DNA from 3 places in the Protofrankia symbiont of Coriaria ruscifolia genome. Region 2 is predicted to be linked to each of the others. Evidence: predicted binding sites of a transcription regulator. Region 2 holds the regulator's gene; each other region holds the start of a gene.

Region 1 (3,230 bases), on a different contig from region 2:
TCACGTACAACATCACGTATCTCTCACGCTGGCAGCCGGAAACCGATGGCGATGCCGGCCACGAGACCACCCAGGGACAAACCGAGCAGTTGCAGCACCCAGCCAGGTGGACGCCGCCGGCCTCGCAGCACAGCCCCCCGCAACTGCTCGGGTGCGTCCGGCAGCACCGTCCCGTCAGCGATCCGGGGACTTTGGCCTCCGGTGGAGCGAAAAAACCATGATTGCTCCGCCTTTGGCTCTTTAGGCGTCGACCGCACAGCATTCCTACCAATGATCGAATTCATCCGAAAACCCACCGCCAGTAATCAAGATGCCCACTAGTGGTCACCGATAGTGAGCGTTCGATCTACGATACGCAAAACGATCTATGTGGGGCCTCCGGAACGACCCGTGGTCAGGATCCTCCGGCCCACAGCACCCGGACGGCGTCGCCAGCGCCGTCACCACCCACACCGTCACGTCACATCGGCACGGCTCCCCGCTCGCTCCCCTCCCGACAAACATGATCCGGCGAGGGCAGACACGGACCATGACAGGGACATCCACCCGGAAGCGCGGGACCTCGGTGCCGCCTGCCACGAGCGGACATACGGTCACCGCAGCCATCACGGTCACCCTCTCTTCCAAGGAATTGACGACAATCTGACGGACAGCGTCGACGCGGCCGTGCCACCGCACTCATCGCTCGCGCAACGATCTCCTTCTCGCCACACGGCCCCTCATCGTCAACCGCCCGGCCTCACACCACCGACCGACATGCCTGAGGTCCCACGAACAATGACACCCGGGTAGAAAGATTGAAGATTTCAACATGACCGGTAAACCCTGCCTACATCAGCGGTATTGGGTGGCGTTCAGAGGCGAGAGACGAGTCGGTCACCTCGGTCACCAATAGCAATTAATCGTTTGAAAACGGGGTGGACCCGGTAACTGTGGCCACCAGCACCGGCTGGGACGGGAGGCCCAACGTTGTTTCCACCACCGCGAGAAACGTCTCCGCCTGGCGGACCAGGTCGTCGGCGTCTCGGGTACCGACCACGGACAGACCAGCCTCGGCTGCCGTCCTCTTAGCCGCACCGGCTGCGAAGAACTGCGACCACTCCCCCAGTTCAGGTGCCACCGTCGCCAGCAGCTGCCAGACGCTGACGGGCCGACCACGGTGACCGTGACGGGGCCGGGCCCGGTCGACAAGGACGGCAGCGGCGGCACGCAGCGCTGCCAGGTGCGCCAGGGCGTACCGCTGCCCAGGAGTCTGGGCGAAGCTCGCTTCGTCAAGGCCGTGGTGCGCGGCCATGAGCAGCTCGTCACGGGAACGATGGGGCAGCCCCGCGAAGGGGACCGAGATTCGAGGCTGTCGATCTACAGTCTGCCGACTCATGACCGCTCCCTCCAACATGACGACATCCTCCAGTAAGTCGAACATACGTTCGAACATTGGAGCGAGTAAACCTCACCCGGATCGAACCGTCAACATCGCCGAGGACAACGACTGGACGGCAGACGCGTCGGTGACTATCCGTCGACCCGGTGCCGTCACCGCCGGGTACGGCGCAAACGGTCGGTCCGGCTGCGGCGAGCATCCGAGCACGACCGGCCGGCCGGCAGACAAGCGGCAGACAAGCGGCAGATAGGCGGCAGTCAGGCGGCAGTCAGGCGGCTTCCGGCAAGCGGCGCGACCACAGCCGCGGCCACAGGGGCCTTGCTCGAAGCCGGGGCCCACGCTGCGGGGTGGAGATCGGCAAGGTGGCGCTCGGGGTTGCAGGAACATCTCGGGTTGCAGGGAACATTCGGCGGCCGAAACGAGGCCACCACACTGCACAAGATTCGCCTACGGGCCCTCGTCCGGACCGAGTGGGGCGCAACACTCCGAGCACCCGTTATTGTCAAGCACCTTGGATGATATAGGGGACTGACACAGCCCAGGCGTGGCCGGTAATCGACGCGGGTAGACAGGCCACCCGGGCAGGCAAGCTGCATGGGGCAGGAACGAAAGCGCGAGGAGGCAGGCTTGGTGGAGAACATCAGGCTGGTCCGCTGGACGCCCGCGCGGATGCGTGCCCGGCTGACCGAGGTCATCGCCGTCTACAAGGCCGCCTTTCTGGACTTCCACGAACCCGACCCGGCGCGGGCGGCGATCGAACGGACCATGCACGCCCGCCGGCACGCCGAACGGCGGGATCTGCGCGCGGTGGCTGCTCTCCTTCCCGATGACCGCCTGGTCGGCTTCACCTACGCCCTGCCAGGGCTGAAGGGACAGTGGTGGCACGACGTCGTCAGTGACGCGCTGGGGCCCGACGACGCCGGGACCTGGCTCGGCGACTGCCTGGAAATCGTCGAGTTCCATGTCCTGCCGGAGTTCCAGGGCAAGGGGCTGGGACGCAGGCTGCTGCGGGAGCTGCTGCGGGAGGCACCGGAACGGACAGCGGCACTGTCCGCCTTGGAGCTACCCGACAGCAGAGCCCGGCGACTGTACGCCAGCGAGGGCTTCATTCCATTACTGTCGAATTTTCGATTTCCGGGAAGCTGGATCGAGTACGCGGTGTTGGGTAAGCGCCTCACTCCCACTGAACCAGCCCAGGATCAGCCCCAGCCCGCGTCCCCGCAGGCCGAGCAGCAGCCCGCCCACGATGCCGGAGACAACTGCCGGCAGGCCCGCGCCGTGTGAACTCCGCCCCGGTGAAGCCGCACGGCCGAGTCGGGCGCCTGCTGCCTCGCGCTTACCGTACACACCGCCGTGAACGCCCACCTGATTATGGCGCTGCTGCCTGCAGCGGCCAGCGGGACGATCGCTCCGGCCGGCGCTACCCGCGGAACACCCTACCCGGCGCTACGAACAGCGCCATCCGGCCATATGACGTCGACGGGGACACCACGCGATCTTGCATAATCGACGACGGAGCCCGTCCCGCCCTTGTTCGCCGGTGACATGCCGTTCCAGACGGCGAACAACCGATCACACGACGAAACCAAGGTTTCATTTGTCGCCTCGTATGCCTTCCGATTTACTTCGGCACAATTACGACGATCAAGAGTACACGCATATGCGCCGACCAGGACCGCGTCACCCGGCGTACAAGAGGTGACTACCCCGACCTCACCACTCCGCTGCGAGACCGCATAGAGCTGATTCTGACGAAAGATGACCGAACTCATAGGTGGAAACCACTGCCATAACGACGGAATCCACCTACAGACGCGGAAACCGTAGGTAGAAACCGCTGCGATACCAG
Region 2 (3,230 bases):
TCGCGGTCACAGATGTCTCCAGACGACGGGAAGAACGGGCCGCGGGCCCGTCGCACGTCAGGCCGAGCCGACCATGCCCGCCACCTGTTCGACGTCGGGACGGTCCAGCCAGATTATGCGAGGATCGCGCCGAAACCACGACCTTTGTCTGCGAGCTAATCGGCGCGTCGCGGCAATTGTCGCGAGCCGGGCCGACTCGGCCGAATCGAGCGCGCCGTCGAGCCAGGCGAGAACCTGGGCGTAGCCCACCGCCCGGGATGCGGTGGGACCGTCCCGCAGGCCCGTGCCGGTGAGTGCCCGGACCTCCTCGACCATGCCGGCGGCCCACATGCCCGCCACGCGGTCGGCGATCCTCGCGTCGAGCTGCGGATGGTCGACGCCGATCTGAACCACGTCATAGATCGAGCGGGGTTCCGGCAGGGAGGCGGTGAAGCTGCCGGTGAGCTCCACCACCTCCAGCGCACGCACGATGCGGCGGCCGTTACCGGGCAGGATGGCGGCGGCCGCGGCCGGTGCCCGCGCAGCGAGATCGGCGTGCAGCGCGGTCGCGCCCCGCTCGGACAGCTCCCGTTCCAGGCGCGCCCGGACAGCCGGGTCGGTGCCGGGAAAGGCGAGGTCGTCGATGACGGCCCGGACGTAGAGCCCTGATCCGCCCACGAGCACCGGCGTGCGGCCGACAGTCAGAAGATCGTCGATGACCCCTCGGGCCAGCCTCTGGTAGGACGCCACGTCAGCGGCACGGGTGACGTCCCAGACGTCGAGCAGGTGGTGAGGGATGTCTCTTCGTTCTTCCGGCGGCATCTTGGCGGTACCGATGTCCATGCCTCGGTAGAGCTGCATGGAATCGGCGTTGACGATCTCCCCGCCCAGTTCGACGGCCAGACTGATCGCCAGGTCGCTCTTGCCGGCCGCTGTCGGCCCGACGACAGTCACGACCCGACCGGCTGTGCGCCGGTCGACGCCTACGTCCATGTTCACCCCCGGGAGGATCAGACCCGACGAAGGACCGCGACGATCCGGCCGAGGATCGTCGCACTGTCACCCGGAATGTCAGCATAAGCCGGGTTCTGCGGTTCGAGCCACACGTGGCCGTCACGGCGGCGCAGCGTCTTGACCGTCGCCTCACCGTCGATCATCGCGGCGACGATCTCGCCGCTGTCCGCGACCGGCTGCTGGCGGACGACCACCCAGTCACCGTCGCAGATCGCGGCATTGACCATGGAATCACCGATGACCCGCAGGGTGAACAGCGTGCCCTCGCCCACGATCTCGCGGGGGAGCGGGAAGACGTCCTCGACTGCCTGTTCGGCGAGAATCGGGCCGCCCGCCGCGATACGGCCGAGGACCGGTACGTACGCCGCCTGCGCGGGAGCGTCCGGCGTGGCGTCGGTCGCCGGCAGGCCTTCCATGGGCGTGCCGACGGGAGGAGCCTCCCGTACCACCGGTCGTACCGGCGCCTGCGCGGACAGGACCTCCATGGCCCGTGGGCGGTGGGGGTCGCGACGCAGGAAGCCCTTCTCCTCCAGCGTCTTCAGCTGGTGCGCGACGCTGCTGGTGCTCGTGAGCCCCACCGCATCACCGATCTCACGCACGCTCGGCGGGTATCCTCGGCGCTCGACGGCGTTGCGGATCACCTCAAGCACCTTGCGCTGGCGGGGTGTCAGGGCCGAGGCGTTTGCCGGTCCATCCGGCAGGTCGCGTACGGAGCCACGTGGGGGCCGGCCACGGCGGGTGCGGTTCTGGTCGGTGGTCATGCCTGCCGCTCTCCTTCGTTGTCGGTCATGGCAGACTCCGATCCCGGCATACCTGACGTTTTGCCGTGAACCGGAGCTGGCGGTCACGACCTGGATCTGATCGCTACGACCGTAACCGCCGCGACTGAATATCTCAAACGCCTGTTCGAGCGTGTCATGACGATTCTGTCGGAGCCGTGCGGTACAAACTCAACCAGATATTCGATCGAACAGGTGTTCGATGATCATGTTGTTGGAAGTGGCACGTGCTGGTGAAAGTTGGGGAGGTGGATGGTGCAGAGGTCGGCTGAGCCCCCGTTGAGGCTGACCGGGCGGGGTCGAGTTGTCCTGGTTATCCTTGTTATGGCGGTGTCCTGCCTGGTTCTATCCGTAGCCCGGGTGACGTCGTCGGCCGCGCCGACCAGGGGTGACGGAGCAACTCGCGTTCACGTGGTTCGGCCCGGGGAGACGTTGTGGGGTATCGCCCGCGTGCTGGCTCCCGACGGTGACACCCGGGTGGGCGTGGCGCGCCTGGCCGGTCTGAACCGGCTTGAGACGATCGATCTCGTCCCTGGTCAGACGCTCCGTTTGCCATGAGGGGCCCACGCGCTGGCGACTTGCCAGGTCGTGGTGTCCAGTCCTACTGTTGACCACAACATCTTGTAGTTACGTGGCTGTAAGTCGACAAAATCTTGGGGGTTGTCCGTGCGGTGTCCGTTCTGTCGACACCCCGACAGCAGGGTTGTCGACAGTCGGGAGGCTGAGGAGGGCGCCGCGATTCGTCGACGTCGATCGTGTCCGTCCTGCGGCCGGCGTTTCACGACGATCGAAGAGGCGTCACTACGAGTCATCAAGCGCAGCGGTGTCACCGAGCCGTTCAGTCGCGGGAAGGTGATCGCGGGCGTGCGCCGGGCATGTCAGGGTCGACCGGTCGAGGCGGACGCGTTGGCCCAGCTCGCACAGCTGGTCGAGGACACGTTGCGTGCGTCGGGGGCTGCCGAGGTTCCCTCGGACGAGATCGGCCGGGCGATTCTTGGGCCGCTGCGGGAGCTCGACGAGGTCGCCTACCTGAGGTTCGCGTCGGTGTATCTGTCCTTCGGCTCCCTGGAGGACTTCGAGACGGCGATCGCCGATCTGCGGGGGCAGGCCAGGCAGTCGCCGTCGTAGCCACGTACCCCTGACACGACATGTCAGACAGCACGACACGTCAGACAGCCGGTGAGAGACACCATCCGACCGACGCCAGACGAGGAGCGCCATGACCGACAACCGTGGCACGAAAGCGAGCAAGTCCGCCACCAAGGCCGCCGGCCTGAAGGTGCGACGCGTCAACACCTCGCCGGGCGTCCACCCCTATGACGAGGTCACCTGGGAACTGCGGGACGTCGTCATGACCAACTGGCGGGACGGCTCGGTCAACTTCGAGCAACGCGGGGTGGAGTTCCCCGACTTCTGGTCGGTGAACGCCACGAACATCGTCACGAGCAAGTACTTCCG
Region 3 (3,230 bases), on a different contig from region 2:
CCTGCGGTGCTCCATCTGGCGGCAGGCTGCCGAGCATGTCGCCGAATCGCTGCAGAAGGGTGCCCGCGTCATCGTCCAGGGCCGGCTCAAGCAGCGGTCGTTCGAGACCCGTGAGGGCGAGAAGCGGACCGTGGTCGAGCTGGACGTCGACGAGATCGGTCCGTCGCTGAAGTACGCCACCGCCAAGGTCGTCAAGGCCGGTCGCGGCGGGAGCGGCGGCGGAGGCGGAGGCGGTTACGGAGGACCGTCCGGTGGCTATGGCGGGCCGCCCGCGTCCGGGGGTCCTGCCTCGGGTGGCGGCTACGGTCCCCCGGCCGGTGGCGGTTCGGGGTACGGCGGCGGGCCCGTCGACGACCCGTGGTCGGCATCGCCCGGCGGCTACTCCGAGGAGCCCCCGTTCTAGGGCTACAGGAACAGAACCCCTTCGGGTCGAGCCCACAGGCGTCGGGTCGAACCCATGACATAGGAGTGCACGATGGCCAAGGCGGCCGTGCGCAAGCCCAAGAAGAAGGTTTGCGTGTTCTGCAAGGACAAGACCGACTACATCGACTACAAGGACACCTCGCTGCTGCGGAAGTTCATCTCCGACCGCGGCAAGATCCGCGCTCGGCGGGTGACCGGTAACTGCAGCCAGCATCAGCGTGACATCGCGATCGCGGTGAAGAACAGCCGCGAGATGGCCCTGCTGCCCTACACCTCGACGGCTCGCTGAGGAGGGTGACGATGAAGCTCATCCTCACCCAGGAGGTACCCGGCCTCGGCAGCCCCGGTGACACGGTCGAGGTCGCCCCCGGCTACGGGCGCAACTACCTCATCCCCCGCCGGTACGCGATCGTGGCTACCCGGGGCGCCGAGAAGCAGATCGAACAGATCCGCCGGGCCCGGTCGGCCCGGCAGGTTCGCGATCTCGGGCACGCAAAGGAGATCGCCGGCCAGCTCTCGACCCTGTCCATCCGGCTGGTGAGCCGGGCGGGCAAGGAAGGCCGGCTCTTCGGTTCGGTGACGGCGGCGGACGTGGTGGCGGCTGTGACCGCTGCTGGTGGTCCGGACCTGGACCGCCGGCGGGTCGAACTGTCCACGCCGATCAAGTCACTCGGCTCCCACACCGTGTCGGTGCACCTGCACCCGGATGTCGTGGCGACCGTGAACCTGGAAGTCGTCTCCGCCTGACGATCACCTGAACGCGGCCGACCGTAACGGCGGCCGCGGAACCGCACGCTGATCGGGTGACCGCGATGTCACAGGGGCGAAGGCTGCGATCATGGTTCTTGTCGCGCGGCCGGAGCCCCCAAGAAAGCCAGCATCGGGCGAAGGCTGCACGATCATGACTGTTGTCGCGTGGCCGCAGCCCCCAGGAGGCATGGAGCCGGTAGACCGGCCGATGCCGATATCGCGGTCACCCGTTGTGCTTTCCGGGTAGCTAGATGCCGAGATCCCCTGGCCGTTCAGAGGCTTCGTGTGGGGTCTCGGCATGATTCGTCGTCGAATTTCTTCCATCCACAGGCGATGGGCGGTGATGACGGCCTTCCGGCGCTGATAGCAGCACAGCCGATATCTGCTCCGACTGGTTGTCCACAGCCTCGGTGGGCTTGTCCCAACGATTTCCCCAGGTTCTTCGGTGTTGTGCACAGAGTTATCCCCAGGATCTGTGGATAACTTTTTGGATGCCGGGCCCACGCGTCCGTACAGTCGACGCCGCCTGGTGGGTGCTCGATGAGACATCCGCTGGGGATTGACGAAGTCGCCACTGTCATCGAACATATGTTCGAAGAGGGTGTGGCGTGCGGGAAATGTGCGGGAAAGGGGCAGTCATGACGGGGCCGCGGCCATGACGCTGACCGATGTCGACCGCACTCGGGCTGCTTCCGGCGGACCGGTCGAGTTCGACCGCACCCCACCGCATGATCTGGCTGCCGAGCAGAGCGCGCTGGGCGGCATGTTGCTGTCGAAGGACGCGATCGCTGACGTCGTCGAGGTGCTCGCCGCGAGTGACTTCTACCGCCCCGCGCACGGCACGGTCTACGGCGTCATCGGCGACCTCTACGGTCGCGGTGAGCCGGCTGACGTGATCAGCGTCGCTGCCGAGCTCGGCCGGCGGGAACTGCTCGAGCGTGTCGGCGGGCCGGGGTACCTGCACACCCTCATCTCCAGCGTCCCGACCGCGGCGAACGCCGGCTACTACGCCCGCATCGTCGCGGAGAAGGCTGTTCTGCGCCGCCTTGCCGAGGCCGGCACGCGTATCGTCCAGCTCGCCTTCGGCCCCGCGCAGGATGTGGACGAGGTGGTCGACCGCGCGCAGGCTGCCGTCTACGAGGTCACCGAACGCCGCTCGAGCGAGGACTACGCGCCGCTCGGCGAGCTGCTCAATCCCGCGCTGGAGGAGATCGAGGCGATCGCGGGGCACGACGGCGCACTGACCGGCGTCCCCACCGGCTTCAACGATCTGGACGAGCTGACCAACGGCCTCCACGGCGGCCAGCTGTGGATCATTGCGGCCAGGCCTGCCGTCGGCAAGAGCACACTCGGATTAGACCTTGCTCGGTCCGCGTCGATCCGCAGCGGCATGACATCCGTGATCTTCTCGCTGGAGATGAGCCGGATGGAGATCACTATGCGGCTGCTGTCGGCGGAGGCGCGGGTGTCCCTGCAGAACATCCGCACCGGTCGGCTCACCGATGACGACTGGGCGCGCCTGGCCCGCCGGATGGGCGAGGTCGCCGACGCGCCCCTGTTCATCGACGACAGCCCGCACCTGACCATGATGGAGATCCGAGCGAAGGCCCGACGCCTCAAGCAGCGCAACAGTCTGCGGATGATCGTCCTCGACTACCTGCAGCTCATGTCGTCACCGAAGCGAACCGAGAGCCGTCAGCAGGAGGTCAGCGAGATATCGCGTTCGCTCAAGCTGCTCGCCAAGGAACTCGACGTCCCGGTGGTGGCGATCTCCCAGCTCAACCGTGCCTCGGAGCAGCGCGCGGACAAGCGTCCGCAGATTTCCGACCTCCGCGAGTCGGGATCGCTCGAGCAGGATGCGGACGCTGTGATCCTGCTGTACCGGGAGGATGCCGTGGAGAAGGAGTCAGCCCGCGCCGGCGAGGCCGATCTGATCGTCGCAAAGCACCGTAACGGCCCGACAGGCACCGTCACCGTTGCTTTTCAGGGCCACTACTCCCGCTTCGTCGACATGGCCGGCTGACGCCGACCCAGCGGCGTTTCCGTCTGGTTCGGGT

Evidence for each region. The regulator LexA, encoded in region 2, represses DNA repair genes until DNA is damaged. The targets are predictions, from matches to a motif close to CGAACNNNNGTTCG.
Region 1: the regulator LexA is predicted to act here: its motif matches at 1,417-1,430, upstream of CV1CTNOD_RS16580 (SAV_6107 family HEPN domain-containing protein).
Region 3: the regulator LexA is predicted to act here: its motif matches at 1,755-1,768, upstream of dnaB (replicative DNA helicase).

The regions. Positions count from the first base shown of each region.
Region 1 covers NZ_CAAAFR010000152.1:7,149-10,378, forward strand. The annotation lists gene CV1CTNOD_RS24845 (hypothetical protein) at 24-167, opposite strand; gene CV1CTNOD_RS16580 (SAV_6107 family HEPN domain-containing protein) at 899-1,378, opposite strand; gene CV1CTNOD_RS16585 (GNAT family N-acetyltransferase) at 1,976-2,665, shown strand.
Region 2 covers NZ_CAAAFR010000173.1:29,657-32,886, reverse strand. The annotation lists gene CV1CTNOD_RS18995 (EAL domain-containing protein) at 1-10, opposite strand, end outside; gene miaA (tRNA (adenosine(37)-N6)-dimethylallyltransferase MiaA) at 58-972, opposite strand; gene lexA (transcriptional repressor LexA) at 990-1,754, opposite strand; gene CV1CTNOD_RS26965 (LysM peptidoglycan-binding domain-containing protein) at 2,184-2,330, shown strand; gene nrdR (transcriptional regulator NrdR) at 2,439-2,900, shown strand; gene CV1CTNOD_RS18970 (vitamin B12-dependent ribonucleotide reductase) at 2,992-3,230, shown strand, end outside.
Region 3 covers NZ_CAAAFR010000203.1:104,948-108,177, reverse strand. The annotation lists gene CV1CTNOD_RS24005 (single-stranded DNA-binding protein) at 1-403, shown strand, start outside; gene rpsR (30S ribosomal protein S18) at 476-712, shown strand; gene rplI (50S ribosomal protein L9) at 724-1,170, shown strand; gene dnaB (replicative DNA helicase) at 1,829-3,196, shown strand.